3 regions of the Paenarthrobacter sp. NPDC090517 genome follow, and region 1 is predicted to be linked to each of the others. Evidence: predicted binding sites of a transcription regulator. Region 1 holds the regulator's gene; each other region holds the start of a gene.
What was found. The regulator LexA, encoded in region 1, represses DNA repair genes until DNA is damaged. The targets are predictions, from matches to a motif close to TCGAACANNTGTTCGA.
Positions count from the first base shown of each region.

Region 1 (9,563 bases):
GAAATCGGTTCACAGCACGCCGGCCCGTTGCGCGATGGCCTTCGCTCCCTGCAGCTGGCGTTCCGCGAAGCTTCCCTTATTCCCGACGCCCCGGGCAAGGGTCCGGGCGAAAAGTTCACCGGACCCGTGAACTAGCCCCAACTTCCGTGATAGTCAACGACGGCGGGTCGACCACATGTGGTCGGCCCGCCGTCGTCGCTTGTTTGGTTTGAGGGTTCAGGGTTTCACACGCGGGCGGCCCTCCGGCGCAAGGACGTGAGGATGAGCCCGGTAGCGCAGAGAGCGACGCCAGCGATGCCGACGGCGGCAAAGCCACCCGATGGTCCCACGGTGTCGATGAAGACCCCGGCCAGAGGTGCACCCAACGCAACGCCTGCAGTCAGCGCCGAGCCATACCAGCCCATCGCTTCACCCCGGCGCTCCTCGTCCACCAGATCGGCCACCATCTCAGACGAGGCCGACAAGACGGGGGCGCATAACAGGCCGGGAAGAAGCGACAGTAATGCGAGGGTCCAGGTGTCCTGGGCAAAGCCCATCGGAATGGTGAGAGCGGCCATGCCCAGGAGCAAGAGCATCGGCGAAATGGTCCGCTTCATCGACCCGTAGATGAGTCCACCGACCACGGACGCTGCGCACCAGAAGAAGAACACGATGCCGATTTCATTCTCATGGCCACCACGTTCCAATAGTCCGACGATGCTGACATCGGAACCGCTAAGCACCATGCCCGATCCCGCGGCTACGGCAAAGAGCGCCGCAACGGAAACCGTGAACCAGGTGAAGTTCCTGGCGACGCGGCTCCGGAGGGCTGATGTGCGCGAGGTTGCCGACGCCATTTCAGAGGCCGCCTCCTGAACGTGGGCAGGCGCGGAGGCCACCATGGCAGCCTCCGCAGCAGCGAGATCTGCCGCCGCCCTGTCTGCGGTCTCCTGCGGGGTGCAAAGCACTTCGCTGCGTGTTGGCGGGTTGAACCACATGAGGAACAGCCCGGCAACGGAGACCGAAATTCCTACTGCCGTCAGTCCGATCGCCGAGAAGCCACTGGTTGCGACAATGGCGCCGACAGCCGGGCCGATCATGAAAACCAGCTCGGTGGCGATGGAATCAAGGGCAAAGGCCGATCGCCGCTGCTCGCCATCCACCATGACGCCCAGCGACTGGCGGACAACACTGAAAATGGGCAGCGTGAAAAGACCACCGACAAACACCAATGGCAGCAGCCATTCGTAGGAAACGTGCGGGACTATCGACCAGATGACGGTTTCGGACACCACCGACGGGATCAGGGCCTTCCTCAGCCCCACCATATCCACCCGGCGACCACGCCAGGGGGCACCCAGCGCAATGCCGATGGTCATGACAGCGGCTGCCGCGCCGGCGGCTGCGTAGCCCTGGCCCAGCGTCAGCACGATGTGCAGAGTGAGGAGCACGCCCGCCGCCGAGTGTGGAATGCGCGCAATCATGCCCACAACCAGCAGACGCCGGACAGGGCGGATGGACAGCATCTCTTTGTAGAGAGCGAAGTTCACTGGCTAAATCCTCTTGTTCCCCAGGGCAGCCCCGGGGAACCGGCACTGCCATTAATGCCGCGCGGGCTCCTGTGCTGCGCGCTGCAGTTTTACTTCCATGGAATCGACGCCCTCGGCAAAGGAATCCATCCTTGCCCACGCATCGTTCAGTTGGGCAAGGAGCGTCTGCACAGCCACAGCGTCGAGTCCATCTTCGAGGAAGAGCACCACACGCAGTTCCGGCCCTGCACCGCCACCAGGTACCTGACGACCGTCGGCCGTCAGGGACGCAACACCGCCACCGGGTTGCGTCTCCAAGCGACGGACGGTCCGAAATGCCGAGACCGTTGAAACGAGAGCAGTCTCCAGTTGATCATCAAGGTATGACGGCGTCCAGTCCTTCTGCTGGGCGAGGGCCCACATCGCCGGGCGTCGCACAACAAATGCGAAGTCGGAACCTGGGTCCATCACCAACAGCTGCGCGCCCTCGGATACTGCAGAAAGCGCTGCGCGCGCAGCGTATACAGCCACCGGGCGCGCCTCCGAATGCCATGCCTCAAGGGCAGCTGCCGAGGTGAAGACCGGCATGGCCATGCGCCCATCGGGGGCCTTGAGTGTGACCAAAGCCATATCGGCCTGCTTGTCAGCATGGAGGCCATCGACGCCTTCTGCTTCCTCAGCCAACTGGGCAACTACGGGAACGAAAACCCTGGCGGTCGCCAAGGAGGCAACTACGTCTGCCTCGCTGCCGGTTCCGTTGATCAGTGCCGCTATGGCGGCTACATAACCGGCGTCCGCCGAGCCGTCGTCGTCCTCAAAATTGTGGATTTTGGCGTCGTCACCACTGAGGCTCCTTCCGGACCAAGGCTGGCCGGCAGAATCGGTAGCTCCTCCGGCACCGGCCAGGGCGGCCGCTATGTGGCCGGGAAGCTCGCGCTTGCCGTGGCCCTGGTCGTCGTGCTGATGTCCGGCGTCGTGCTGATGTCCTGCGTTGTGGGGCATCAGCGGCGGCCGGCAACGTCCAGCGCTTCGGGCAGCGTGAAGGCACCGGCGTAGAGAGCCTTGCCGACAATCGCGCCTTCAACGCCCAGCGGTACCAGTTCGCGCAGGACGCGCAGGTCCTCCAGGCTGGAGATACCGCCTGAAGCGACAACGGGTTTGCCGGTCTTCTCCACCATCTGGCGAAGGAGCTGCACATTCGGGCCCTGAAGGGTTCCGTCCTTAGTGACGTCCGTGACAACGTAGCGGGCGCACCCTGCGTCCTCAAGGCGTGCCAGAACCTCCCACAGGTCACCGCCCTCCTTGGTCCAGCCCCGTCCGGCAAGAGTTGTCCCGCGGACGTCAAGGCCGACGGCGATCTTGTCACCGAAGCGGTCGATTGCCTTTCGGGTCCACTCCGGATTCTCCAGCGCTGCCGTTCCAAGATTCACGCGCGCGACACCCAGCTCGAGTGCACGCTCAAGGGATTCGTCGTCCCGCAAACCGCCGGAGAGTTCCACCTTGACGTTGAGCTGCGACACGACCTCGCTGATGAGCGCGGCGTTGTTTCCACGGCCGAAAGCGCCGTCGAGGTCCACCATGTGCACCCATTCGGCACCGGCGTTCTGCCAGTTCAATGCTGCTTCCAGCGGTGTACCGTAGCTGGTTTCCGAGCCGGCTTCTCCCTGCAGGAGGCGGACTGCCTGGCCGTCAACGATGTCGACGGCGGGCAGGAGTTCCAGAACGGACTGGGCGGAGGTGGTCATGTGTGTCCTTGGAGTTCGAAAGTGACGCGGTTTATTGAGCGACTGGTTCAGTTACCCAGCGTCAGGAGATAGGCGGCCAGCAGGGACATCCCGGCCAGCACATAGAAACAAATGGAAACCCAGCGCGGTTTTTTCTGCTGGTGGAAGGAGATACCCCCGCCTATCAGCAGGCCGGCGAGGGCCATCAGCAATACCGACCCCCACATCTAGGCGGTATCGCTTCCGGATGCTTCCGGAGCGGGCTTACGGAGGCTGTCCACCCAGTTTCGCAGGAGCCGGGCTCCGGCATCGCCTGACTTCTCCGGGTGGAATTGCGTAGCGCAGAGCGGGCCGTTCTCGACAGCAGCAATGAAGCGTGCACCGTGTTCGGACCAAGTGACCATGGGAGGAGCCATGCGGGGCTGAACGACGTCGAAGTTCCACTCCTGCACACCGTAGGAGTGCACAAAGTAGAAACGTTCCTGTTCGACGCCGGCGAACAGCTTGGAGCCCTCCGGTACGTCCACGGTGTTCCAGCCCATGTGCGGCACCACGGGAGCGGGAAGGAGTTCAACCTTGCCCGGCCACTCGGCCATACCCTCGGATTCGGTGCCGTGCTCTACACCGGCTTCGAAGAGGACCTGCAAGCCGACGCAGATGGCCAGCACAGGGCGGCCACCAGCAACCCGGCGTCCGATCATGCGGATGGCATCGACGGACTTGAGCTCCTTCATCACCGTCTCGTAGGCACCCACGCCGGGCACCACCAGACCGTCAGCGTTGAGCACATCCTCAGGCTTGGAGCTCAGAACCACGTGGGCGCCAGCGCGCTCCAGTGCACGGACAGCGGACCGTACGTTGCCCGATCCGTAGTCCAGCACAGTTACGGTGGGCTTGCCTTCCGGCGACTCCGGCTTCACGGATGCAGTAGCGTCAGCCACCGCCCCATTCTTCAGAAACTGGCCGCTCATAATGCCCCCTTGGTGGACGGGATGCCCTCAACACGGGGATCGGACTCCACGGCTGCGCGCAGCGCGCGTGCAAAGGCCTTGAACTGGGCCTCGACGATGTGGTGCGGGTCCCGGCCGGCCAGGACATTCATGTGCAGGCAGATTCCGGCGTGCAGCGTGATTGCTTCAAACACGTGGCGTGTCAACGAGCCCGTGAAGTGTCCACCGATCAGGTGGTACTCCTGCCCGGCCGGCTCACCGCCATGCACCAGGTAGGGACGTCCGGAAACATCAACGACGGCGTGCGCCAAGGCTTCGTCCAAAGGAACCGTTGCTTCACCGAAGCGACGGATGCCGGCCTTGTTGCCAAGTGCCGTCCGCAGGACCTCGCCAAAGGTGATGGCGACATCTTCCACCGTGTGGTGCGCATCAATGTGGGTATCGCCAGTGGCCTTTACGGTCATGTCGATCAGGGAGTGCTTGCACAGAGCCGTCAGCATGTGGTCATAGAACGGAACCGAGGTACTGATGTCCGAGACACCGGAACCGTCCAGGTTGATCTCCACCAGGACTGAAGACTCGCTGGTGGTGCGCTCCATGCGCGCGGTGCGGGCAGCGGTCGGCTTGGCGCCGGTTTCGCTCATTGGGACGTCCTTATACGCGGAGAATGGGTTGGGTCTATGGACAAGTTTAGGCGCGCTGTGGCGCCTTGCCGTCCAGCAGTGCTTCCAAAGCCTCAAGGAAGGCTGTGGTTTCCGGTTCGGTTCCAGCAGTGACACGCAAGTGTCCAGGGATGCCGACGTCGCGAATCAGCACACCGGCATCGAGCAGGCCCTGCCAAATCTCGTGCGGCTCCTCGAGGCCGCCGAAGAAGACGTAATTGGAATCGGACGCCGCAGGCTTGAGGCCCATGCGCAGCAACTCTGTCACAATCCGGTCGCGCTGTACCTTGATGTCCTCGACGTCGGCCATGAGGGCTTCGCGGTGGTTGAGTGCAGCCAGGGCAGTTGCCTGCGTGACGGCAGACAGGTGGTACGGGAGGCGGACCAGTCTGATGGCGTCCGTGACTTCCGCGGCTGCCGCCATGTAGCCGAGCCGGGCACCCGCCAGTGCGAACGCTTTACTCATGGTTCGCGAGACGATCAACCGCTCACGTCCAGGCAACAACGTCATGGCGCTCGGAGTATTGTCGTGCGCGAACTCGTGGTAGGCCTCGTCCACGATCACGATCGCTTGGCTCGCTTCGCCAGCCTCGTAGACGGCTTCAACAACGTCCAAGCTCAACCCTGTACCGGTGGGGTTGTTGGGTGAGCACAGGAACACAATGTTGGCACCCGTTTCCCGAACCTGCGCGGCGGCCGATTCGGCATCCAGCCCGTAATCGTCAGCACGCACCCCGCGGACATACTCTGTGTCCGTGCCACTCGCCAGGAGGGGGTACATGGAGTACGTGGGCGGGAACCCGAGCGCCTTGCGTCCCGGTCCACCAAATGCCTGGAGGATTTGCTGCAGGACTTCGTTGGATCCGTTGGCCGCCCAGATATTGTCTGGAGAAAGTCCGTGGCCAAGGTACTCGGCCAAGGCTTCACGTAGTTCGGTGAACTCGCGGTCCGGATAGCGGTTCAGCCCTGTAGCCGCAGCGGCAACAGCCTCGGTGATGGCGGCTTGGACATCAGCTGGGACCCCATGAGTGTTTTCGTTGACGTTGAGCAGGATGGGGACGTCAAGCTGCGGTGCGCCATAGGGGCTCAGTCCACGCAGGTTGGTCCGGAGGGGAAGTCTGTCAAGTCGCTCAAGCTGGTCACTCACCATCACAGTTTAAGGGGCAGCCGGGACCGCCGGGTAACTGTGACGCCAGGCCAGCGGATCCCGCGGGTGGTGGACAACTAGTTCGCAGGAACGAACAGCTGCTGGCCGGGCAGGATGCGGCCGCCACGGAGGTCGTTCAGCTGGATGATCTCCGCGATGACATCACGAGGGTCCCGCTCGGGCGCAGCCGCCCCGGCGATGCCCCAGAGGGATTGGCCCGGCTGAACCGTGACAGTGACTGCAACAGGCGGACGCAGTTGGGACTGGGAGTCCGACGCCTTGGCCGGGGAGTTGATAAAACCGGCGAGGGTCAGCAGCGCCGCCACCAACAGCATTGCCGGGATGCCGAAGAAGACAATCCGTCCCCGCCGGGTGAGACGCAGGCGAGTGGGTGCCTGAGTGGTGCGGAAATCAGCGAACGTAGTGATTGCGGACATGAGCTGAGCCCTTCTGAGCTATTGCCAGGTTCCGGGGTGCCCGGTGCTTGGCGGCCAATTCTTTGTGTTCCCGTCATCTGATTCCCGGTTGTTCGAACACTCTGTTCGAACATCCGGCGTCAGCATCTGGTTTATAGAACACATATTCGAACCTTGCTATGACATTTTTAGCACTTATCAACGAACGGTGTCGAGACTCGCTAGAACAAATGTTTGATAAACGCCTGTGCCTGCCCTACGTTTGAGTGAAGAAACAGCACTGTTTCAGTGGAACAGGAGGGTCTGACATTTTTTGCAGACCCGACAACCCCGGGCTCGCTTCGGGGCGAAATGGAAAGGCATTGGCGAACATGGCAGCGAAAGCCACGGGCGGCGGGGCACCCCTGCGGAGCCAGCAGCCTCAGAAGAGTCCCAAGAGCCTGACTGTCCGGCAGAAAAAGATCCTGGAGACCATCCAGCGGTCTGTCAATGACAACGGATACCCGCCCAGCATGCGCGAGATCGGCGACACCGTGGGTCTGGCCAGTTTGTCGAGCGTCACTCATCAGCTGTCCCAACTGGAGAAGCTCGGCTATCTCCGCAGGGACCCCAAGCGTCCTCGCGCCATGGAAGTCCTGATGCCTCTGACCCTGGACGGTGGCCCCATACCGGGCGTGGAAGCGCCCACCACCCTTCGCAGCGCGGGTGGCCTGAACGTAACAGAGCTGGCCAGTGCAAGTGATACCGCCATGGTCCCTCTGGTGGGCCGCATTGCGGCCGGTGGCCCCATCCTGGCTGACCAGACGGTGGAAGACGTGCTTGCGCTCCCCCGGCAACTTGTGGGGCATGGCGAATTGTTCATGCTGAAAGTGGCCGGCGATTCCATGATTGACGCCGCCATTTGTGACGGTGATTGGGTGGTGGTCCGCCGCCAGAACGACGCCATCAACGGCGACATAGTGGCAGCCCTACTGGATGACGAAGCAACCGTGAAGACCTTCCGGCAGCGGGATGGCCATACGTGGCTGCTCCCGCAGAACACCCAGTACGAACCCATCCTGGGTGATCAAGCCACCATCATGGGCAAGGTAGTTTCGGTACTCCGCTCCCTTTAGGCGCTCTACGAGGCCTTGGACGAGCCCAGACGCTCCAGGACGCCACGGACTACTGTTCGGTCGGTCGTTGCCCAGAACGGCGGCAGAGCGGCACGCAGGAAGCCTCCGTAGCGTTCCGTCGAAAGCCGGGAGTCCAGCACTGCGACTACCCCCTTGTCCCCTGTCGAACGGATCAGGCGGCCAGCGCCCTGCGCCAGTCGGATGGCAGCGTGCGTAGCTGATACGGCCATAAAGCCATTCCCACCTGATTGCGCCACTGCCCTGGAGCGCGCAGTCATCAGGGGATCATCAGGCCGTGGGAAGGGAATACGGTCAATGACCACTAAGCGGCACGAGCCACCCGGAACGTCTACGCCCTGCCACAGTGACATGGTTCCGAAGAGACATGTGTCGGGCTCATCGGCGAACTGCTTCACGAGGGCCGCCATGGTGGATTCGCCTTGGCAGAGGATATCCACGTCCAGCCGGAGCCGCATGGCGTCGGCTGCTTCTTCGGCCGCACGCCGCGAGGAGAACAGGCACAGGGCTCCCCCGCCGGACGCCCGGATGAGGTCTTCCAATTCGTCGAGCGCCTCGGGCGAGGTACCGCGCCCGGGTTTCGGGAGGTGCTTTGCCACATACAGGACACCCTGTTTGGGATAATCAAAGGGCGAACCCACATCGATCCCGGTCCAGCTCGGGGCGCCGTCGCCGATGAGGCCGAGGCCACCTGCTGCCGGTTCAAAAGCCGAGCCGATGGCTAGCGTGGCGGAGGTCAGCACTACAGTGTGGCCGGCAAAGAGCCCTTCGCGAAGCCGTCCGGCGACGCTGAGCGGGGCGATGTTAATTAAGGCCGGGGCAGTTTCATCAGGTTGTGAATACCCCTGCTGGGGGTCGAACGTGCTGTTTCGGGAAAACCAGACCACTTCGCGGTTCTCCTTGGCGGCCAGCATGCGTTCGCACAATTCCAGGATCAGCATGAGCCGTGAACGGGCCAGCTGCCGTCCGCCGTCGACTGCGTTTGATGAATCCGTCTTCGAATCCGAAAGCGCAGCGCGGGCGGCGTCCCGTAACTGGTCCAAGCAATCCAGCTGTTCATCGTTGAGGCCGTTGGGCAACAGCCCGTTGGGAACGCCGGCGATGGCCATATCCAGCCGCTCCGCTGCAGCGTTGAGGGCGTCCACTGTGATGGCTGTGTGCTTGCGGGCGCTTGATGCCGCAGCGTGAACCATGGCCACGGACAACTGGCCTGAAACGGCGCCGGTCACGCGGTCTTGTAGCTCATGTGCTTCGTCAACCACCACGACGTCATACTCAGGCAGCACGGCCAGGCCTTCAAAGGCGCTCACTGCCAGCATGGCGTGGTTGGTGACCACGACGTCGGCTTCACTCGCCCGTGAGCGCGCCAACTCGCTGAAGCACTCTTCTGCCACGGGGCACTTCTGAGCCCCCAGGCACTCCATGGAAGTCACGGATACCTGGCGCCAGGCCCTGTCAGTGACTCCGGGCATGAGTTCATCGCGGTCGCCGGTCGGGGTTTTCTCCGCCCATTCCCGAAGGCGGACTACTTCTTTACCCAGCTGGGATTGCGGCCCGCCCATGGAGGCAGCAAAGTGGGGAACGCTGGTGTCCTCGCCAAGGGAGAACAGTTGCCCTTCGGAAGGCTCTTCGCTGGGGAACCCGCCTTCGAGTTTCTGCAGGCACACATAATTTGCCCTGCCCTTGACCAGCGCCACATTGACCGGGCGCTCGAGGGCAGGGTTGATGGTCTCCAGCAACCGGGGAAGGTCCCGGCCGACGATTTGGGTCTGCAGTGCGAGGGTGGCGGTGGACACGAGAGTCGGTTTATCGCTGTCCATGGAATGGGCGATCAACGGAATCAGGTAAGCCAACGACTTACCTGTTCCCGTTCCCGCCTGGACCAGCAGATGCTCCCCGGTCTCGATGGCCCGGGTAACATGCTTGGCCATTTCGTGCTGGCCGGCACGGCTTTGTCCGCCCATTCCGGCAACAGCCCGATCCAACAGCTCGAGGGTGGTCTTCTCGCCCACCGATTCGACGG
Region 1 covers NZ_JBIVXN010000006.1:40,576-50,138, forward strand. The annotation lists gene ACIQTW_RS17330 (DUF1844 domain-containing protein) at 1-135, shown strand, start outside; gene ACIQTW_RS17335 (MFS transporter) at 225-1,529, opposite strand; gene ACIQTW_RS17340 (SseB family protein) at 1,581-2,510, opposite strand; gene priA (bifunctional 1-(5-phosphoribosyl)-5-((5-phosphoribosylamino)methylideneamino)imidazole-4-carboxamide isomerase/phosphoribosylanthranilate isomerase PriA) at 2,510-3,253, opposite strand; gene ACIQTW_RS17350 (hypothetical protein) at 3,301-3,444, opposite strand; gene hisH (imidazole glycerol phosphate synthase subunit HisH) at 3,460-4,203, opposite strand; gene hisB (imidazoleglycerol-phosphate dehydratase HisB) at 4,200-4,826, opposite strand; gene ACIQTW_RS17365 (histidinol-phosphate transaminase) at 4,873-5,991, opposite strand; gene ACIQTW_RS17370 (LysM peptidoglycan-binding domain-containing protein) at 6,069-6,428, opposite strand; gene lexA (transcriptional repressor LexA) at 6,779-7,522, shown strand; gene ACIQTW_RS17380 (ATP-dependent DNA helicase) at 7,528-9,563, opposite strand, start outside.

Region 2 (9,563 bases), on a different contig from region 1:
GCCTTGGAGGTGAAGATCTCTACCCAGTCGCCATGGTTCAGCTCGCTGTTGAGCGGGACCAACTTGCCATTGACGCGGGCACCGATGGTTCGGTGGCCGACCTCCGTGTGCACGGCGTACGCGAAGTCCACAGGGGTGGATCCGGCCGGAAGTGCCATGACTTCACCCTTGGGAGTGAAAACGAACACTTCCCGGGCATTGATCTCGTAGCGGAGCGAATCCAGGAACTCTCCGGGATCCGATGTCTCCTGCTGCCAGTCCACCAGCGACCGCAACCAGCCCATGTCCCCGTCACGCGGGCTGCCCGGGCCTTGCGCCGTCCGGTTGGGCTGGTCCTTGTACTTCCAGTGGGCTGCCACACCGTATTCTGCACGGCGGTGCATCTCGTGGGTGCGGATTTGGATCTCCACAGGCTTGCCGCCGGGGCCAATCACCGTTGTATGCAGCGACTGGTACATGTTGAATTTGGGCATCGCGATGTAGTCCTTGAACCGCCCCGGGAGGGGGTTCCACCGTGAATGCAGCGTCCCCAGGGCTGCGTAACAGTCACGAACTGAATCCACCAGGACACGCACGCCCATGAGGTCGTTGATGTCGTCGAAGTCTTTGTCCCGGACGATCATCTTCTGGTAAATCGAGTAGTAATGCTTGGGCCGGCCAGTGATGGTCGCCTTGATTCGTGCTGTCCGAAGGTCATCCGCTATCTGGTTGCGGATGACGCTGAGGCTCTTTTCCCGCTCCGGCGTGCGGTCGCCCACCATGCGCACGATTTCCTCGTACACCTTGGGGTACAGCGCAGCGAAGGAGAGATCTTCCAGTTCCCACTTGATGGTGTTCATACCCAGGCGATGCGCCAGCGGTGCAAAGATCTCCAGGGTTTCACGGGCTTTGCGCGATGAAGACTCCGCGGAAACAAACCGCCAAGTGCGCGCATTGTGGAGGCGGTCTGCGAGCTTGATCATCAGGACACGGATGTCCTTGGCCATCGCAACCACCATCTTGCGGACGGTTTCCGATTGCGCAGCCTCGCCAAAACTGACCTTATCCAGCTTGGTAACGCCATCCACCAACATGGCAACTTCGGGTCCGAAGTCCCGCGTCAGGTCAGCCAGGGTGTACGGAGTGTCCTCCACGGTGTCGTGAAGCAACGCTGCTGCCAGGGTAGTCCCGGTCATGCCGAGTTCAGCCAGGATGGTGGCCACAGCCACGGGATGGGTGATGTACGGATCACCGCTCTTGCGCTTCTGCCCTTGGTGGCTCTGCTCCGCCACTGCGAAGGCGCGTTGGATCAGGTCGAAGTCCTCTTTGGGATTGTTCGCCCGGACCGTCCGCAGCAGTGGCTCCAGGATCGGCGAGTACGGAGCGATGCCCCGCCCCGTCAGGCGGGCAAGCCGGGAGCGCGTACGCTCCCTCCGTCCCGGGAAGGTGGGACGCGCACCGGGAGCATCGACTGGAACCGCAGCCGCAGTTCGTCCGGGCACACTCGTTGCCGGAACTGCCACAGTCTTGCGGCCGTCATCCCCGCCCGCCGGTGGTGCCGACGTCGCACGTTCTTCCACAGAAGTACCCCTCACAACCGATTTAATTCTCCCAGTCTATTCCCGCTGGCGAATGCTTCTGCAACCGGGCTGCACATGACGATGACGCAGGCAAGTCAAAGAGCCGGCCTCCGCAGTGGTGCGGAGGCCGGCTCTTGGCCAAACAACGGTACTGAACAGCCCTAGACCGTGGCTTCAGTCCTGCGGTGGGCAACCTTCTTGGCTTGCTTGACGAGGTCAGGCTCGCTCTGGCGGAGCCACGCGTACAGCGGTGCCGCAATGAAGATCGTGGCCGCCGTACCAATGAGGATCCCCACGAACAACGCCAGGGAAAGATCGCGAAGGGTGCCAGCGCCCAGGAGCCCGGCACCAATGAAGAGGATTGCCGCCACCGGGAGGACTGCCACCATCATGGTGTTGATGGAGCGGACCAAGGTTTGGTTGACGGCCAGGTTGACCTCTTCACTGAACGTGCGGCGGGTGGACGTGGCGATGTCCGAGGTGTTCTCACGGATCTTGTCGAAGACCACCACGGTGTCATAAAGCGAGTAGCTGAGGACCGTGAGGAAGCCAATGATTGCCGAGGGCGTGACTTCGAAGTCGCTCAAGGCGTACACGCCCGCCGTGGTAAACATAGTGACCAGCATTCCGACTAGTGCCGACAAGGACATCTTCCAGGTCCTGAAGTACAGCGCCATCAGGACAGCTGCCAAGGCAACGAAGACCACCAGGCCGATGAGGGCCTGGCGAGTGACATCCTGACCCCAGGTTGGGCCAACGAAGTTGGACGTCACTTCGTTCTCCGTCACGCCGTAGGCGCTGGTGAGGCCATCCTTGATCCGTTTGGTTTCGTCATCGGTGAGCTGATCCGTTTGAATCCGCATGGTGTTGCCTGCCACGTTGGCAACGCGGGGAATGGCATCGGGCACGATGTCGTGGACGGCCTTTTCGCCCAGGCTTGCGTCTGTGGTGCTCACATTCGAAACGGTGAACTCGGAGCCGCCACGGAATTCGATTCCAAGGTTGAAACCGCCCTTGACCACCGGAATCAGGATGGAGAGTGCCACGGCGACCGCCGCAATGATGAACCAGATTTTTTTGGAATTGACGAAGTTGTACGAGCGCTTGCCCGTGTATAGCTCGTGGCCGAAGGTTGCGAAGCTCGTGGTCATTACTTCTCCTCCTTGGTGCCGTTGGAAGTACCAGTGAGCTGGCCCTTCTCGGCAAGGCGCCTCTCGGCGATGGTCATGCGTCGTTCGGCTTCGGCTGCCGCGCCGGTGTTGCGTGCGCGAACTACGGCAGGCTTTTCCTCCGGCGTACGGAGGCGGCCCGCGCCCCGGTAAAGGGGAACTGCGCCGAGACGGTCAGGAGAAAGCCCTGAGAAACGGTGGCCCTCGCCAAAGAACTTGGTGCGGGCAAGTACCTGCAACATGGGGTGGGTAAACATGAAGACCACTAGCAAGTCAGCCAGCGCCGTCAGGCCGAGGGTGAAGGCAAAGCCACGTACGTTGCCCACGGCTACGAAGTAGAGGACCAGAGCGGCAAGGAGGTTGACGGCCTTGGAAGCCAGCACGGTGCGCTTGGCCCGCTTCCAGCCATTTTCGACGGCGGACACCAGACCACGACCCTCGCGCAGCTCATCCCTGATGCGTTCGAAGTAGACGATAAACGAGTCAGCGGTCTGGCCAATGGCCACGATCAGACCCGCGACGCCTGCCAGGGAGAGACGATAGTTTTCCGTCCATCCAAGGATGGCAATGGCTAGATAGGTCAGCACACCGGCCACCACAAGTGACGCGATGGTGACAAGACCCAACGCGCGGTACTGGAACAGGGAGTACACGACCACCAGCAACAGACCGATCATGCCTGCCAGCAAGCCGAGGCGAAGTTGGTCGCCACCGAGAGTGGCCGAGATCTGCTCCTGTGATTGGATCTCGAAGCTGATGGGCAGTGCACCATACCGCAACTGGTCAGACAAAGCCTTCGCAGACGCCTGGGTGAAGTTACCCGTGATCTGCGGCTTGCCATCAGTGATGACAGCAAGGGCCCGCGGGGCGGAAAGTACTTTGTCGTCCAGGACGATCGCGAACTGTGACTTGGGATCGTCACTACCCTGGGCCTGCGCTGCAGCGTAGAACTGGTTGAGGCGTTCGGTGACGGCCTTGAACTTTGCCGTTGCATCCGAGTTGAAGACAATGTTGACGCCCCAGGAATTCGTCACGGAGCCCTGGGCACCCTGGACCTGGGTAAAGGTGGAATCGCTGATGTCCTGGCCTTTGACCTCAACGGGCCCGAGGATGTACTTGATCGCCGGAGTCGTGGCAGTGGCCGCCTCGCAGGTTACAAGCGGTTTGGCGGGATCTGAGCGGTCGCGCTTTTCCGGTGACGGATTCACGCAGTCGAGCGCTTCAAATTCCTTCTGGACTTCCGGGGTGATCCAGTTGACATCACTCGCGTTGGCCGGCTCGGCCGTCGGCTTGTTCAGCTGATCCTCAGGAGTGCGCTGCTCGGCCGGTATAGCCGCAGGGTCGCCATAGGTGATGACCGGGCGGAAGTTCATGTCGGCCGAAGCCTGAATCAGGTCGCGGGTTTCCTTCGACGGTGTTCCCGGAAGGCTGACCACCACGTTGCGGCCGGACTGCGTGCTGATTTCGGCTTCAGCAACACCGGAGCCATCCACTCGCTGCCGAATGATGGCAACTGCCTGGTTGAGTTGCTCCTCATTGATCTCGCTGGAACCCTCCACCCGGGGTGCCAGGATCATCTGGGTTCCGCCTTCAAGGTCCAGAGCAAGCTTCGGAGCCCAACTGGCATTGCCAGTCACTACTCCGCCAGCAAGGACAGCGGTTAATACAACGAAAATTGCGCCAAGCCAGGTCAGCACCCTGCGGGCTGAGTTTTTGGGGCCGGTCCGTGCCATTATCGATCTTCCTGTTATCGCCGGACAGCCGCCGGCCAACGCTGGTAAGCGTCTGCCGGCGGCTCTCCGCTGCCGTAGAAGTTGCCTTGCGCGGTGTCGCCGCGACTGACGGTGCTAGTTGTCCTTCTTGTCCTCTTTGTTGAGGCGCGCGATGGTTTCTTCCGGTGTCTCGACGGCGGCAGGAGCCTCAGCCTCTGCGGCTGTCAGGGAAGAAGCGTCATCCGGGACAACCGGTGCTTCCTCGGGGGTGGTTTCAACCACCTTGGTGACTGCCTGGCGGTGAACCGTTGCCTGGTTACCCGGGGAAAGTTCGATGACGACCTTGTTCTCAGCTTCGTCGATGGACACGATGCGGCCAAAGAGACCGAAGCTGGTCATGACGTCGACACCAGGAGCGAACTTGGACTGCATTTCAGCCTGCTGCTGCTGGGTCTTCTTGTTGCGGCGGAACATCATGAAGACAAAGAGTCCAAGCATGACGAACAGCAATATGGTCATTGGATCCACAGGGAAGTTCCGTTCTGTACTTACGTTTTGGTTCACGGCAACGTCCCTGGCAGATCCGCATAGCGGGCATGGATCAAGGACTCGAACGTGCCGAGCGTCATACCAGTCTAGTGGGAAAAGCTGAACAGAGCGTGTTAACCGACCGTATCTATGCTTTCGGCGTGGTTTTCGTCCTCACCGAACAAGGCGAGGGTCTCTTGGCCAAAGACTCCGGCCGGTACTGCGTAGCCGAGGTGGGTCCAGGCGGACGCCATCGCGATTCGGCCCCTCGGAGTCCGTCCCAAAAGTCCCTCACGTACAAGGAACGGTTCAGCCACGGTCTCCACCGTTTCTGGTTCTTCGCCGACGGCAATAGCCAACGTGGACAAGCCAACAGGGCCACCGTTGAACTTGGTTATCAGGGCTTCAAGAACGGACCTGTCCAGCCTGTCCAAGCCGCGTTCGTCTACTTCGTACATATCCAAGGCAGCTGACGCCGAACGGGCATCGATTTGCTCGATGCCATGCACAAGCGCCCAGTCACGCACACGGCGCAGCAGCCGGTTGGCTATACGCGGTGTTCCCCGTGACCGACCGGCGATCTCGGTGAAACCAGCGGAGTTTACCTTCAAGTCCAGAAGCCCGGCAGAACGGCGGAGGACAAGTTCGAGTTCGGCCACGGAATAGAACTCAAGGTGCCCGGTGAAACCGAACCGGTCCCGCAGGGGGCCCGGCAGAAGTCCTGCGCGTGTGGTGGCACCTACCAGGGTGAAGGGAGGAAGCTCCAGCGGGATCGCAGTTGCGCCTGCTCCTTTGCCCACCACGATGTCCACGCGGAAATCTTCCATGGCCATGTACAGCATTTCTTCTGCTGGCCTGGACATGCGGTGGATTTCGTCAAGGAACAGGACCTCGCCCTCCGAGAGCGAGGAAAGGATGGCTGCGAGATCCCCGGCGTGCTGGATGGCCGGTCCGCTGCTGATACGCAACGGTGCGTTCATCTCCGCGGCGATGATCATGGCAAGGGTGGTCTTGCCGAGTCCCGGAGGCCCGGACATCAGCACGTGGTCGGCGCTGCGGCCACGCATCTTCGAAGCCTCAAGCACCAAAGCCAACTGCTTGCGGACCCTATGCTGTCCTACGAAGTCGTGCAGGTTCTTGGGACGGAGAGCAGCTTCAATGACCCGCTCTTCCGGTTCCTCGCCCCCGCTGACGAGTGACTGCTCAGCCACGGCTGCCTACGCGGTTGCCTGCGCGCGCGCCGTCCTGGCCAAGCCAGCGCAGTGTAGCCCGAAGTATTTGGGCTACGTTTCCTGCGTCCACGAGTTCCGGCGAGTCCGCCATGGCTTTGTCGATGCTGCCGTTGGCGTCCTTCTCGGACCATCCCAAGCTGGTCATGGCTGCGACTACCTGCGGCTTCCATTGCGCGTTCGGGGCTGCGGCGGGAGCAGTACCCGCGCCGGTTCCGTGCGGAACCAACTTTCCGGCCAGCTCGAGGACAATGCGGCCGGCAACCTTGGGACCAATGCCCGGCACCTTGGTAAATGCCTTGCTGTCACCAGTGTGGGCCGCCACCCGGATGGCTTCCGGTTCGTGCACGGCGAGAACAGCCAAGGCCAAACGCGGCCCAACCCCGCTGACACTGAGCAGGACGTCGAAGACTTCGCGTTCGTCGTCGTCGGCAAACCCGAACAGCGTGAGTGAATCTTCACGGACGATCATGGAAGTGAAGAGCTTGGCTTCGGTTCCTGTTTTGAGGTGGCTCAAGGTCTGCGGAGTGGCGAAGACACTCATACCCGCACCGTTGAGGTCGATTACAGCGGTGGACAAACCAACGTGGGCTACGGTTCCACGGAGAAAACTGATCAAGACCCGGCTCCTGAAATACTGCCTGCTCCGTCACCGTGAAAACTGCGGCCAAAGCGGACTATCCGAACATATCTACGAATACCCTAGCAAGGGCGGCTGACAATCACCGTTTGCGGCGCGCTTTTGCTTCGGCTTCGGCCCACGCTTTCTGCGCGGGAGTGAGCCCGCCCTTTCCGTTAGCGCCACCAACCGAGCCCATTCCACTGCCTGCGCGCCAAGCGTGGGTGAGGGCCAGTGCGAGGGCGTCAGCAGCATCAGCCGGCTTGGGTGGAGCATCCAGGCGCAGAATCTTGGTCACCAATTTGGTGACCGCATCCTTGTTCGCAGTCCCGCTGCCGGTAACCGCGGCTTTCACCTCGGAAGGTGTGTGCAATGCGACCGGGATGCCGCGGCGTGCTGCCGCCACGATGACGACGCCCGACGCCTGGGCTACGCCCATCACCGTGCTCACATTCATCTGTGAGAAAACACGCTCGACGGCGACGACATCCGGCTTGTGCAGGTCCAACCATTCGTCAATGGCCTGGGCAATGACCAGCAAACGCTTGTCCAAGGTCAGCTCGGCAGAGGTGCCCACCACTCCGACTGCCACCATGGTGGCCCGGCGGTTCCGCTCAATGTCCACCACACCGATGCCGCAACGGGTAAGGCCCGGATCGACTCCCAATACGCGAAGAGTCAAGTCCGGGCCTTCCTGATGGCTGTAAACCTGCTGGTTGTCAAAGTTGTTGCGCTGCACCCACCCGATTACTCGGCGTCGAGGGCGGCCTGCACTTCCTCGCTGAGGTCCGCGTTGCTGTAAACGTTCTGGACATCGTCCAGGTCTTCCAGCGCATCCACGAGCTTCATGAATTTCTTGGCGCCGTCAACGTCCAAGTCCACCTGCATGGACGGAACGAATTCGGCTTCGTCAGTCTCGTAGTCGATACCGGCTTCCTTCAAGGCATCACGGATGGCCTGGAGATCGGAGGGCTCCGAGTGGATTTCCCAGTTTTCACCGCTGTCCTTGACTTCCTCGGCTCCGGCATCAAGGACAGCCATCAGGATGTCGTCTTCGCTGAGGCCGTTCTTGGGCAAGACAACAACACCCTTGCGCGCGAAGAGGTAGCTCACGGAACCGGGATCGGCGATGGTGCCACCGTTGCGCGAAATCGCCAGGCGCACCTCGGAAGCGGCACGGTTCTTGTTGTCGGTCAGACACTCAATCAACAAAGCCGAACCCTGGGGACCGCGGGCTTCATACATGATCTCGGTGTAGTCCACCACTTCACCGGTGAGGCCCGCACCACGCTTGATGGCGCGATCGATGTTGTCGTTGGGTACCGAAGTTTTCTTCGCCTTCGTGACTGCGAGCTCAAGGCCAGGGTTGCCGGCAAGGTCCGGTCCACCCATGCGCGCAGCAACTTCGATGTTCTTGATCAGTTTCGCGAACGACTTTGCACGCCTGCCGTCAATGATGGCTTTCTTGTGCTTGGTGGTCGCCCATTTGGAGTGGCCTGACATGCTTTACGCTTCTCCTCTGATCATTCGAATAAAGAGTTCATGCACGCGTTTCTCTCCCGTCACTTCCGGGTGGAAGGAGGTGGCCAGCAGTTGGCCGGAACGCACTGCAACAATTCTAGCCACTCCATGCAATGTAGCCGTGTGGCTGGCGTGGTCGGGATCAACCTGGGCAAGGACTTCCACGCCCGGACCAACACGTTCCACCCAGGGGCCGCGGATGAATACCGCGTGAACGGGATCCACACCGGATTCACCGGCACTGAAATCCAAGCCCTTGAAATCGAGGTCGGTTTCGAAGGATTCGCGTTGTCTTCCGAAAGCGTTGCGGCGGACCGTAATATCCAGGCCGCCGAAAGTCTGCTGGGGGTTTCCGTCAAGGTCCGTAGCCGGGTCTGCAATTTCATTGGCCAGCAGGATCATGCCGGCGCAGGAGCCGTAGACCGGAAGGCCCTCCGCGATGCGCTTTTGAAGGGGGTCACGGACTTCGAAGATCCGGGAAAGCTTGTCTATGGTGGTGGACTCGCCGCCGGGGATAATCAGGCCGTCGATGTCGTCGAGCTCTGACGGGCGGCGAATACCCACGCCGGTGGCTCCAGCGGCCTCAACAGCGTGGATATGCTCGCGGAAGTCGCCCTGGAGAGCCAGCACGCCTATTCGGAGTCCTGCACCCACGCGTGACGAAGCGTCGGAAAGGGGGTTGGTCATTGGTCCATCATAGTGGTCCAAGCCCTCAGTAACCCTGTGTCCGGCCGTCGGGCGCTGCCGTCAGGCAGGGTTCCATGCCCCGACTGGGATATATTACAGAGCATGCTTTCCTTCAGCGTTCCCCTCGGCAAGCTGGTCCGCACACTGTCCCGCCTCCGGGGTGGAGGCTCAGCTTTTCCCGGTCTGGTGGTCGAGAAAATTGACCCCGGCTTCATGCAGCGAACGCTGGCGTCGCTCCCCCTCGGTGTAGCCGTGGTCAGTGGCACCAACGGTAAAACGACTACTACCAAGATGGTGGTGGAACTCCTTGAAAGCCAAGGCTTGAAGGTCTTCACCAACCGCAGCGGCAGCAACTTCACCCGAGGTGTGGCCGCATCGCTCCTGGGCGATGTGGATTGGCGTGGACGACTCGATGCGGACATCGCCATCCTGGAACTCGATGAAGCCCACGCCGTGCACTTCGTCAACAAAGTGGAGCCACGCTTCAGCCTTCTTTTGAATGTCCTGCGCGACCAACTGGACCGCTTCGGCGAAATCGA
Region 2 covers NZ_JBIVXN010000001.1:384,798-394,360, forward strand. The annotation lists gene ACIQTW_RS01750 (bifunctional (p)ppGpp synthetase/guanosine-3',5'-bis(diphosphate) 3'-pyrophosphohydrolase) at 1-1,559, opposite strand, end outside; gene secF (protein translocase subunit SecF) at 1,721-2,710, opposite strand; gene secD (protein translocase subunit SecD) at 2,710-4,461, opposite strand; gene yajC (preprotein translocase subunit YajC) at 4,576-4,959, opposite strand; gene ruvB (Holliday junction branch migration DNA helicase RuvB) at 5,103-6,179, opposite strand; gene ruvA (Holliday junction branch migration protein RuvA) at 6,172-6,816, opposite strand; gene ruvC (crossover junction endodeoxyribonuclease RuvC) at 6,920-7,498, opposite strand; gene ACIQTW_RS01785 (YebC/PmpR family DNA-binding transcriptional regulator) at 7,564-8,319, opposite strand; gene pdxT (pyridoxal 5'-phosphate synthase glutaminase subunit PdxT) at 8,323-9,024, opposite strand; gene ACIQTW_RS01795 (Mur ligase family protein) at 9,127-9,563, shown strand, end outside.
Region 2: the regulator LexA is predicted to act here: its motif matches at 6,879-6,894, upstream of ruvA (Holliday junction branch migration protein RuvA).

Region 3 (9,563 bases), on a different contig from region 1:
AGGTGTGTTGTGGGCGTGATAGTCGGCCCCCGCGTGATAGATGCGGGCTTTTCCCTTATGTCAGTACTGCTGGCGCCTATCCCGGTGGCGGCGGGGTATCCGTCGCCCGCGCAGGACTATTTTGATGGTCGGATCGACCTCAATGAGCACCTGATCAAGGACGTCACCAGCACATTCGTAGTGAGGGTGACCGGTGAGTCCATGGAGGGCGCCGGAATCAGTGACGGCGATGAGTTGATCGTCAACCGGGCGCTCGAGCCCAAGGACGGCTCCGTCGTCGTAGCGGTCCTTGACGGCGAGCTGACCATCAAAAGGCTACGGGTCACGCCTGCGGGCGTTGTCCTGCAGGCCGACAATCCCAAGTACCCGGACATTCGCGTCCCCGCAATGTCGGAGCTGACCATTTGGGGTGTCGCTACCACGTGCCTGCATCACATTTGACTGTATGCAACCGGCGGGGCGGTCGAGTTTCGCACCACGAGCTGCGGTGTGAGGCGCCTGTCTGCGGCGGGCCCATCGGGATTGCTGAGGCGTTCCAAGGCAACGGTTCCCGCAATCTGACCGAGTTCAACAGCGTGGAGGTCAACCGATGTGAGGTCGATGCCGTGGAGTCCGGAGGTCCTCGAGTTGTCGTATCCCACCAGGGAAAGCTCGGACGGCAATGAAAGACCCTTGGCGTACGCAGCCTCGCGGGCACCCAGGGCGAGCTGGTCATTGTGGGTGAATATCGCCGTTGGCCGGTCAGTCATAGCGAGCAATTTGGCGGCCGCCCGCTGTCCGGCGTCCTGCGTAAAGTCGTCGGCCTCGAGCAATAGCGGCTTCAGCCCGGCGTCGCGCATGGTTTGTGCGTAACTCCGCCTGCGGACCGTATGACCGTCGTAGACGGGCCCTGCCAGGTGGGCGATTCTTGTGTGACCCAGCCCGATGAGGTGAGCGGTGGCCGCGCGGGCGCCGGCGGCATCGTCTGAATAGACGCTGTCCACGCCCTCCACGGGACGCGTTACGCTGACCATGGGAACGATCCTGGCCAATTCATGGACCCGTTCGTCCGAATCCAGCAGGGTGGCGGCAATGATTATCCCCACTCGCGCCTCAATTAGTGATTCCAGAGCGCCGTGGTCCTCTCCGCCAACAGACCGGGAGACACTCAGGATGAGCCTGTTGCCATCCTGCGGCAGTGCCATGCGGACGCCGTTGAGGATGTCGGCGTAGACCTCATTGCGGATGTCCAGGAGATGGAGGCCGACGGCGGACCGATGCTTTCGTGCGAGATCGGCAGCTACTGCGTTGGGTCGGTAGCCCAGGCGCTTTGCGGCATCGAAGATCGCCTGTTTGGTTTCCTCGCTGACGCCCGGCGCGCCCCGGAAGGCAAAAGACACGAGGGTTCGGGAGACGCCGACTTCCCTGGCGACGTCGCTTTGGGTGGCCGAACGATGGCGGTTGTCGATAACCATGTCCTCATCCTCCCATGATGGAAAGGCGGGATCTTAGCGATTTGTTAGTTTGACCTTACATTTAAGCCTTTCGCGCGTTAGTCTGTATTCAGCGCGGGGTGAATATGACCCGCAACACACCGACAAAGGAGTCTTGATGTCTGCCACACAAACGCAGCGGGGAGCCGCCGATGGCACTTCCCTCCCTCCGCTGACAAATGGTCCGCACAGAAAGCGCCTCGGCCTCGTTGCCTTGATAGCCACCTTCGGTGGTCTTCTCTTCGGCTACGACACCGGCGTTATCAACGGCGCACTGAGGCCTATGACCGTGGACCTCGCATTGACGCCGCTGACGGAAGGAATCGTCACCAGCTCCCTTTTGTTCGGAGCAGCTGCCGGAGCGGTTGGCGGCGGGCGCTTGTCCGATAGTTGGGGTCGCCGCAAGACGATCATCCTGTTGGCCGTCCTGTTCTTTGCCGGGACCATTGCCTGCGTCTTCGCACCGAGCTTCGAAGTCATGGTCCTGGGGCGGGTCATCCTCGGTTTGGCTGTCGGTGGCGCCTCCACCGTGGTCCCGGTGTTCCTTGCCGAGCTGGCCCCGTATGAAATCCGTGGCTCCCTTGCGGGGCGGAATGAACTCATGATCGTCATTGGGCAGCTCGCGGCTTTCGTGGTCAACGCCATCATCGGCAATGTCTGGGGTGAGTTCGGGGGAGTCTGGCGCATCATGCTTGCGGTCGCGGCCCTGCCCGCCATAGCTCTGTTCTTCGGTATGCTGCGTATGCCTGAGTCGCCGCGTTGGCTCATTTCCAAGGGGCGCTCGCAAGAAGCGCTGGAAGTGCTGAAGACCATTCGATCCGTGGAGCGAGCCGAGGCTGAAATGGCCGACGTGAAGCACCTGGCTGATGAGGAACGGGCTTCAAAAGCAACCTCCTGGGCAGCGCTCAAGGACAAGTGGATCCTGCGCATTGTGCTGGTAGGTATCGGTTTGGGTGTGGCTCAGCAGCTAACCGGCATCAACTCGATCATGTACTACGGCCAGTCCGTGCTGGTCGAAGCCGGCTTCGACTCAAGTGCAGCCCTCATCGCCAACATTGCCCCCGGTGTCATTGCCGTTGTCGGCGGCGTCATTGCCCTGACGCTCATGCAGCGGATCAATCGACGCACCACCCTGCTCCTTGGATTCACGCTGACCACTGTTTGCCACTTCCTCATCGGAATCGCCTCGATCGTCCTGCCTGTCGGCAATGCAGCACGTCCTTTCGTCATCTTGTTCCTGGTGGTTGCGTTTGTAGGATCCATGCAGACATTCCTCAACATCGCCGTGTGGGTGATGCTGTCCGAGATCTTCCCGCTGCATGTTCGCGGCTTCGCGATCGGCCTGTCGGTATTCTGCCTCTGGATAGCCAATGCTCTCCTCGGTCTCTTCTTCCCCACGTTGGTGGCGGGCGTGGGTATTACGGGAACGTTCTTCCTCTTTGGGGTTGTTGGAATCCTGGCCCTCATCTTCATCTACACGCAGGTTCCCGAAACCCGCGGACGCACCTTGGAGGCTCTCGAAGAAGATGTGACCACCGGTGCCATCTACCTGGTGCACAAGAAGGAGCCGGCTGGTATGTCCTAGGTTTCAGTAGTAGTCGCATCCCGCCCGCCGGACTTCCGTAGTCTGGCGGGCGGGATGTCTTCTTGTCAGAGGCTAGCGGTACAGTGAAGGTATTCGAATGTATGTTCGAATGCATGGCGTGTCTCACACTCGAATGCGGGCACGCGTGCTAGTGCGAGCCAAGGAGTGGAATGTCCAAGCCAGCGCTCATGCATCGCATGCAGGAGATCGCCCACGTGGATATCAACTGCTTCTATGCGTCGGCAGAACGTGCCTTCAATCCTGCGTTGGAGGGCAAGCCGCTGATCGTCCTGTCCAACAACGACGGCTGCGCCGTGACCAGGTCGCCGGAGGCCAAAAGACTGGGAATCGGACTCGGCGAGCCTTGGTTCAAGCTTGCTCCACGCGCCAAGGAATGGGGACTCATTGCACTCTCAAGCAACTATGAACTTTATGGAGACATCAGCTCGCGGGTGATGGAGCTCCTGGCCCGGTACTCAGCATGGCAGGAGGTGTACTCCATTGATGAAGCGTTCCTCGGAGTCAAAGGGCAACCCGACGATCTGCTGGAGCTAGGGCGCACCATCAAAGCTGCCTGCCAACGACACGTGGGGGTTCCCGTTTGCGTAGGAATCGCGCGCACCAAGACGCTTGCCAAGCTGGCCAACAAGTGGGCAAAGCACAACCCGGCCTTCAACGGCGTGTGCCGGTGGGACTCCATCCCGGAGCCCCAACGCGAAGCACTCATGGCACGGCTCTCCGTGATCGAAATCTGGGGCGTCGCCACCAGGCTCACGAAACGCCTGAACGCGATGGGGATCTTCTCCATCCTGGACCTGGTCCGTGCCGACCCGGTGGCATTGCGGGACAAGTTCTCCATCGTCATGATGCGGACTGTGCTGGAACTGCAAGGCACCCCCTGCATCCCCATGGAGGAGGAACGGATCGGACGGGATCAACTGATCTTCTCCCGATCCTTCTCCACACCAATAACCTCAGCGGCTGAGCTGCGGCAGGTACTGAGTGTCTATGGCCAGATGGCCAGTGCCAGGCTGGCCAAACATGACCTGCAAGCCAAGCTACTGACTGCCTTTGCCGCAACATCGGTCTACAACCCCAACGACAAATCGTTCCCCACTGTCAACGTCAAGCTGCCAATGCCCACCTCGGATCCGGTGTTGCTGACCAAGGCCGCGCATGCGCTGGTTCCAAAAATCCAGGAAGGCGTGAGGTACGCCAAAGCTGGAATCATGGTCACGGACCTCCGACCCAGCGGCAACCAGAAACCGCTGGAAATCTTCGAGAACCGGCATGAAGAACGGGGCATAGGCCCCTTGCTCGAGCAGGTCAGTAAGCGCTATGGCCGTGGATCCATCGGTTTGGGCCATGCGGGCATCAAAGGCGGCCCGGACTGGTCCATGAAACGCGACATGCTCAGCCCCCGCTACACCACCAACTGGGACGAGCTTCCCCTGGTGAAGGCGGCCTAGCGTGGCAGCGAGCGGGATCGGCCGCCGGATCAGCTGATCACTTGTAGGACTCGAACACGATCGAGTCGAAGACAGTGCGCGCCTCTCTCATCAGCTCCGGATTGATCGATTCGTCGATATGGCCCACCGCGATGACAGCCCGCTTGCCGTTCACGTCGACCACCCGGTAGGTCTCGTGCTCATTCTGAGTCGAGTACCAGTGTGTGCAGTGGTACATCATTTCTGAGTGGATGCAGAACTTGCCGCTGTCGCAGGCCGGGATGTCCACGTCGCCCTCGACGGAGTGGTCGAACTCGAAGCCGGAGTAATCGCCCACCATGACCTTGACAGGAGGAGTGCTTGCCGTAAACGACTGCGCCGCCATAGCCCTAGTGAAGGCCCAGTCCGCAGGACCGAAATCGCCAAGGGCGCCCCTCCAGTTGCATGCGTCCTGCGACACATAGAACGCGGACCCAAGGGTCAGGCGGACGGCCCATTCAGCCGGGTGATCCGGGTCATCCTTGCCCAGGCTATTGCCGTCGAGAGCAGACCAGCCGCCTGGGACGGTGATCTGGAAAGGCTCCTTGTAGCCGTCGACGGGGACCAGGTATGTGCCGGCGTCGATATCGCCACTCTTCGGCAGCGGCGGGACCGTGCGAGGGTCGCGGCTCTCAGGCAGCGGTGGGACCGTGTGAGCCTCCGTCATCGGAGAACTGGCAGACGGCAGGGATGCGTCGTAAGGCTCATATTCGCACCCGCCGAGACATCCAATCAGTGCGATAGTCAGCACGGGCAAGAGATGGCGTGACCGCTGAGCGGCCTTTTCGAGGGGTGTCATGGAACTCATTAATCCACCAGGCCACTACAAGCTACTGTGAGGCCCCGCAGCCGGGTGGCCTCGCAGGCGGTCCGAGATGGGATGCCGTCGCCTCAAGTCTCCTCCGGTAGAGAACCCGTGACAATGAAGAGTTCGACGGAGAAAAGTTCGACCAGCAGGGCGACATTTAGCTCAGCAAAAGACCGCCATTTATCGCTAACATTCACACCTAAGCCCGCAGCCGGTAGCCGCGCTTCACTACGGTTTCCACAAGTTTGCCATCAGGAAGGGAAGACCTGAGCCTGCTGACCGTCATGTCCAATGCGTGTACGGAACCGCGGAGGTCCAAGAGGTCGGAGAGAGCTTCCCTGGACAGGACAGCCCCGCCCGCGCCGAGCAGCGCTCGCAGTAGCAGGAGGGGAGCGGGCGCAAGGTCCACCACCTCACCGTTGATCCGCAAGCAGCGTCCACGGAGCTCGATGGTGGCGCTCTTGGTTTCCAAACGTCGCACGTGGTTCAGCGAAAGGTGTTCGGTTACCAGCCTGATGAGCGCACCCATGCGGTAGCGATCCGGGATCAGCGGGGTGAGCCCGGCGTCGACCAGCGGTTGAGCGGTGACCGGACCGACGGCCGCAACAGTCACCGGACCTTTGAGAGCTTCGATGAGTTGGCGGTAGAGGCCCATTTCGTGGGCGGTGCTCCACATCGCGTCCACGGCCGGGGCACTGGTAAAGGTCAGGACGTCGAGGTTTCCGCTGACCACAGCTTCGATCAGACGCGGCAGTTTGTCTTCGCCGTCGGGCTTCACCCAGCGGTACGGAGTCACCGTCAAGACAGTAGCTCCGGACATGCGGAGCCGTTCAAGCTGGCGGACGTCCGTGTAACCGTGCAACTGCACGGCTACGGTCTTTCCGCGGACGCCCTCGGCCAGGAGCATGTCCACCAGCGTGGCGGTGGTTTCGTCACTGCTGATTCCGACGTCGGCAAGGCCGGCCGCCCGAACGGCGCCGCGGGCTTTGGGGCCACGGACGAACATGCGGCAGGCGGACAGCGTGTCCAGGAGTTGCTCGCCGATTCCAAAGGAATCAGCGGCCTCACACCACCGACGCATGCCGTAGGCGGTGGTGGCGATGCAGATGTCCGGCTTGGCCTCGATGATGGTGCGGGTGTCCTCGATGAGGACCATGTCCTCTTGCACAGGGGCGATCTTCAAGGCGGGGGCGTGCAACACGCTCGCACCGCGGCGCTCCAGTGCCTCAATGAGGTCGCGGGAGCGGCGGTGTGAGGTAACGCCGATTCGGAATCCATCCAACGGCGCTTCTACGGCTTCGGCAACTTCCGGCGCGGCAGTAGCGTCCTGGACTTCGATGGCACGTGCAACAGTCATGTGTTTTTACCTTCAGGCTTCAAGGAGCGAAGCCGCGAGTCGGCTCAGTTCAGCGGATGCTTCGGCATGATTACGGTTGGCTTCAGCAACCCGGACCACCTCGCCGATGACCAACACGGCCGGGTTGCTGCAGCCGGTGGCTGCCGTTTCGATGGTACCGAGGTCAGCGATGGTGGTGCGCTGTCCCGGGCGGTACCCACGTTCCACCACGGCCATTGGCATGTCCGAATTCATCCCCGCTCGGCGGAGACCGGCCGCCAGCTGGGGCAGGGTGCCGATGCCCATGAGGACCACGATAGTCCCGCCAAGTCCGGCAAGGTGGGTGTGTTCCTTCTCGGTCAACGGCGCATGGCCGGATACCACGGTGAACATGTGGCTGACCTCGCGGTGCGTCACCGGGATTCCGGCGGCAGCGGGAACGGAGATGGCACTGGTGACACCGGAGATGACCTTCACCGGGACGCCGGCAGCAACACATGCCGCCACTTCCTCACCGCCGCGGCCGAACACGTATGGATCGCCGCCCTTGAGTCGGACCACATTCTTGCCCAGCAGCGCAGCCTCCACCATCAACTTCTCGATGTCCCTCTGAGTCACCTTGTGAAGCCCGGGCTGCTTTCCCACGTCCACAAGCTCAGCCGAGGTCAGATCGGCCAGTTCCTGGTAGGGAGCAAGCCGATCGTAAAACACCACATCGGCATCGCGCAGGGCGTCCACGGCACCCACCGTGAGCAGATCCAGGGCTCCAGGGCCTCCACCCACCAGGGTTACATGGCCTTCGGCACCAGGTGCAGGCTCGAAAGCAACGGGAATCCCGGCGTCGCGGCAGCGTTCCACCAGCGGCAGCCAGCCGGATTCGCCGTCGTCCACTACCGCCACCAAGAAGGGGCGCTCGGGAAGCTGGCCATCGCCCGGAACACCTTCCGGCGCGCTGAGCCGATACACGTTGGCACCGGCGCTCTGGTAGCGGCGGACCGCTTGGCGGGCAGACTTTTCAGATCCCGTGACAAGGACGTCACGGCCAGTGAGATCAATGGTGAGCTGCATGGTGAACCCCTAGTTTTCTGCGCCGACGGTTTCGCTGCGGACCGGGATAGTGGAAGCGATGAGCACGCCGCCCTTTTCCTCGTTGGTGGCCGGACGGATCTGGCCGCGCTCCGGAACAAAGGAAATGGATTCGTCCTTCTGGTTGGGGGCGTTGACGAACGAACGGAAACGGCGGAGGCGCTCCGGGTCCTTCAGGGTCTCGGCCCACTCGTCCTCGTAGGTGTCGATGTGCTTGGCCATCGCGGCTTCAAGCTCTTCGGCAATGCCCAAGGAGTCGTTGACCACTACTTCCTCAACGTGCTTGATGCCGCCGTCGAGCTCTTCCTGCCAGCGCGCGGTGCGCTGGAGGCGGTCAGCTGTGCGGATGTAATACATGAGGTAACGGTCGATGTACTTCAGCAGGGTTTCATCGTCCAGGTCCTTGGCCAGCAGCTGGGCGTGCGCCGGGGTAGCGCCACCGTTACCACCTACGTACAGGTTCCAGCCGTCCGCCGTGGCAATCACTCCAACGTCCTTGCCGCGGGCCTCGGCGCACTCACGGGCGCAACCGGAGACACCCATTTTCAGTTTGTGCGGGCTTCGGAGGCCGCGGTACCGCAGCTCCAAGGCGATGGCCATGGCCACCGAATCCTGCACACCGAAGCGGCACCATGTAGAACCAACGCAGGACTTCACGGTGCGAAGGCTCTTGCCGTAGGCCTGTCCGGATTCGAAGCCGGCGTCCACCAGTTCCTTCCAGATGTCCGGCAGCTGCTCCAGGCGGGCACCGAACATATCGATGCGCTGGCCACCGGTGATCTTGGTGTACAGGTTGTACTTCTCTGCTACGGCCGCGATGACGCCGAGACCCTTCGGCGTGATCTCGCCACCAGCGATACGAGGGACCACCGAATAGGTGCCGTCCTTCTGCATGTTCGCCAAGGCGCGGTCGTTAGTGTCCTGCAGAGCACCACGTCCGGCATCCAGAACATAGGCGGAGTGCTGGCTGGCCAGGATGGAGGCGATGGTGGGCTTGCAGATATCGCAACCCGCGCCGGTGCCGTACTTGGCCATGATGTCTTCGAAGGACGTGAGTTCAAGGACGCGTATGGCATCGAAGAGTTCCTGCCGGGAAAGGCTGATGTGCTCGCAGAGGGCCTTGGAGACCTCAATGCCGGACTTCTTCAGTTCGCCTTCAAGGAGCTTCTTGAGCATGGGAACGCACGAACCGCACTGGGTGCCGGCCCTGGTGCAGCCCTTCAGCTCGCCGAGCTCCTGCACCGGGGAGTTGCCCTCGCAGGCACCGCAGCCGTTGATGGTGTCACGGATAGTTCCGGCCGCCACGTTGTTGCAGGAGCACAGGATGGCGTCGTCCGGAAGTTCGGTCTCCGGAGCCTCGCCACCACCGGCAGCGCTCAGGTAGGCACCCGGTTCGGCGGACAGTTCGCGCCCCAGAAGCGGGCGGAGGCTCATGTACGGGGAAGCGTCGCCAACGAAGATGCCACCCAAAAGCGTCTTGGCATCATCCGTGGTGACAATCTTCTGGTAAACGCCACGCGCGGGGTCGGCGTAGACGATCTCCAAGGAGTGCTCGGTGCGGGCAAACGCGTCGCCGAAGCTGGCAACGTCAACGCCGGACAACTTGAGCTTGGTGGCAGTGTCAAAGCCCGGGAAGGTTGCTTCTCCACCATGAAGGCGGTCAGCAACGATCTCGGCCATGGTGTTGGCGGGAGCCACGAGGCCAAGGCACATGCCTTCGAAGTTGGCCACCTCGCCGATGGCCCAGATACCCTCGACTTCCGTGGCGCAGAAATCATTGATGACAACG
Region 3 covers NZ_JBIVXN010000004.1:16,567-26,129, reverse strand. The annotation lists gene ACIQTW_RS13725 (LexA family protein) at 10-441, shown strand; gene ACIQTW_RS13720 (LacI family DNA-binding transcriptional regulator) at 432-1,454, opposite strand; gene ACIQTW_RS13715 (sugar porter family MFS transporter) at 1,591-3,057, shown strand; gene ACIQTW_RS13710 (Y-family DNA polymerase) at 3,228-4,526, shown strand; gene ACIQTW_RS13705 (hypothetical protein) at 4,564-5,352, opposite strand; gene ACIQTW_RS13700 (uroporphyrinogen-III synthase) at 5,552-6,709, opposite strand; gene cobA (uroporphyrinogen-III C-methyltransferase) at 6,722-7,756, opposite strand; gene nirB (nitrite reductase large subunit NirB) at 7,766-9,563, opposite strand, start outside.
Region 3: the regulator LexA is predicted to act here: its motif matches at 3,151-3,166, upstream of ACIQTW_RS13710 (Y-family DNA polymerase).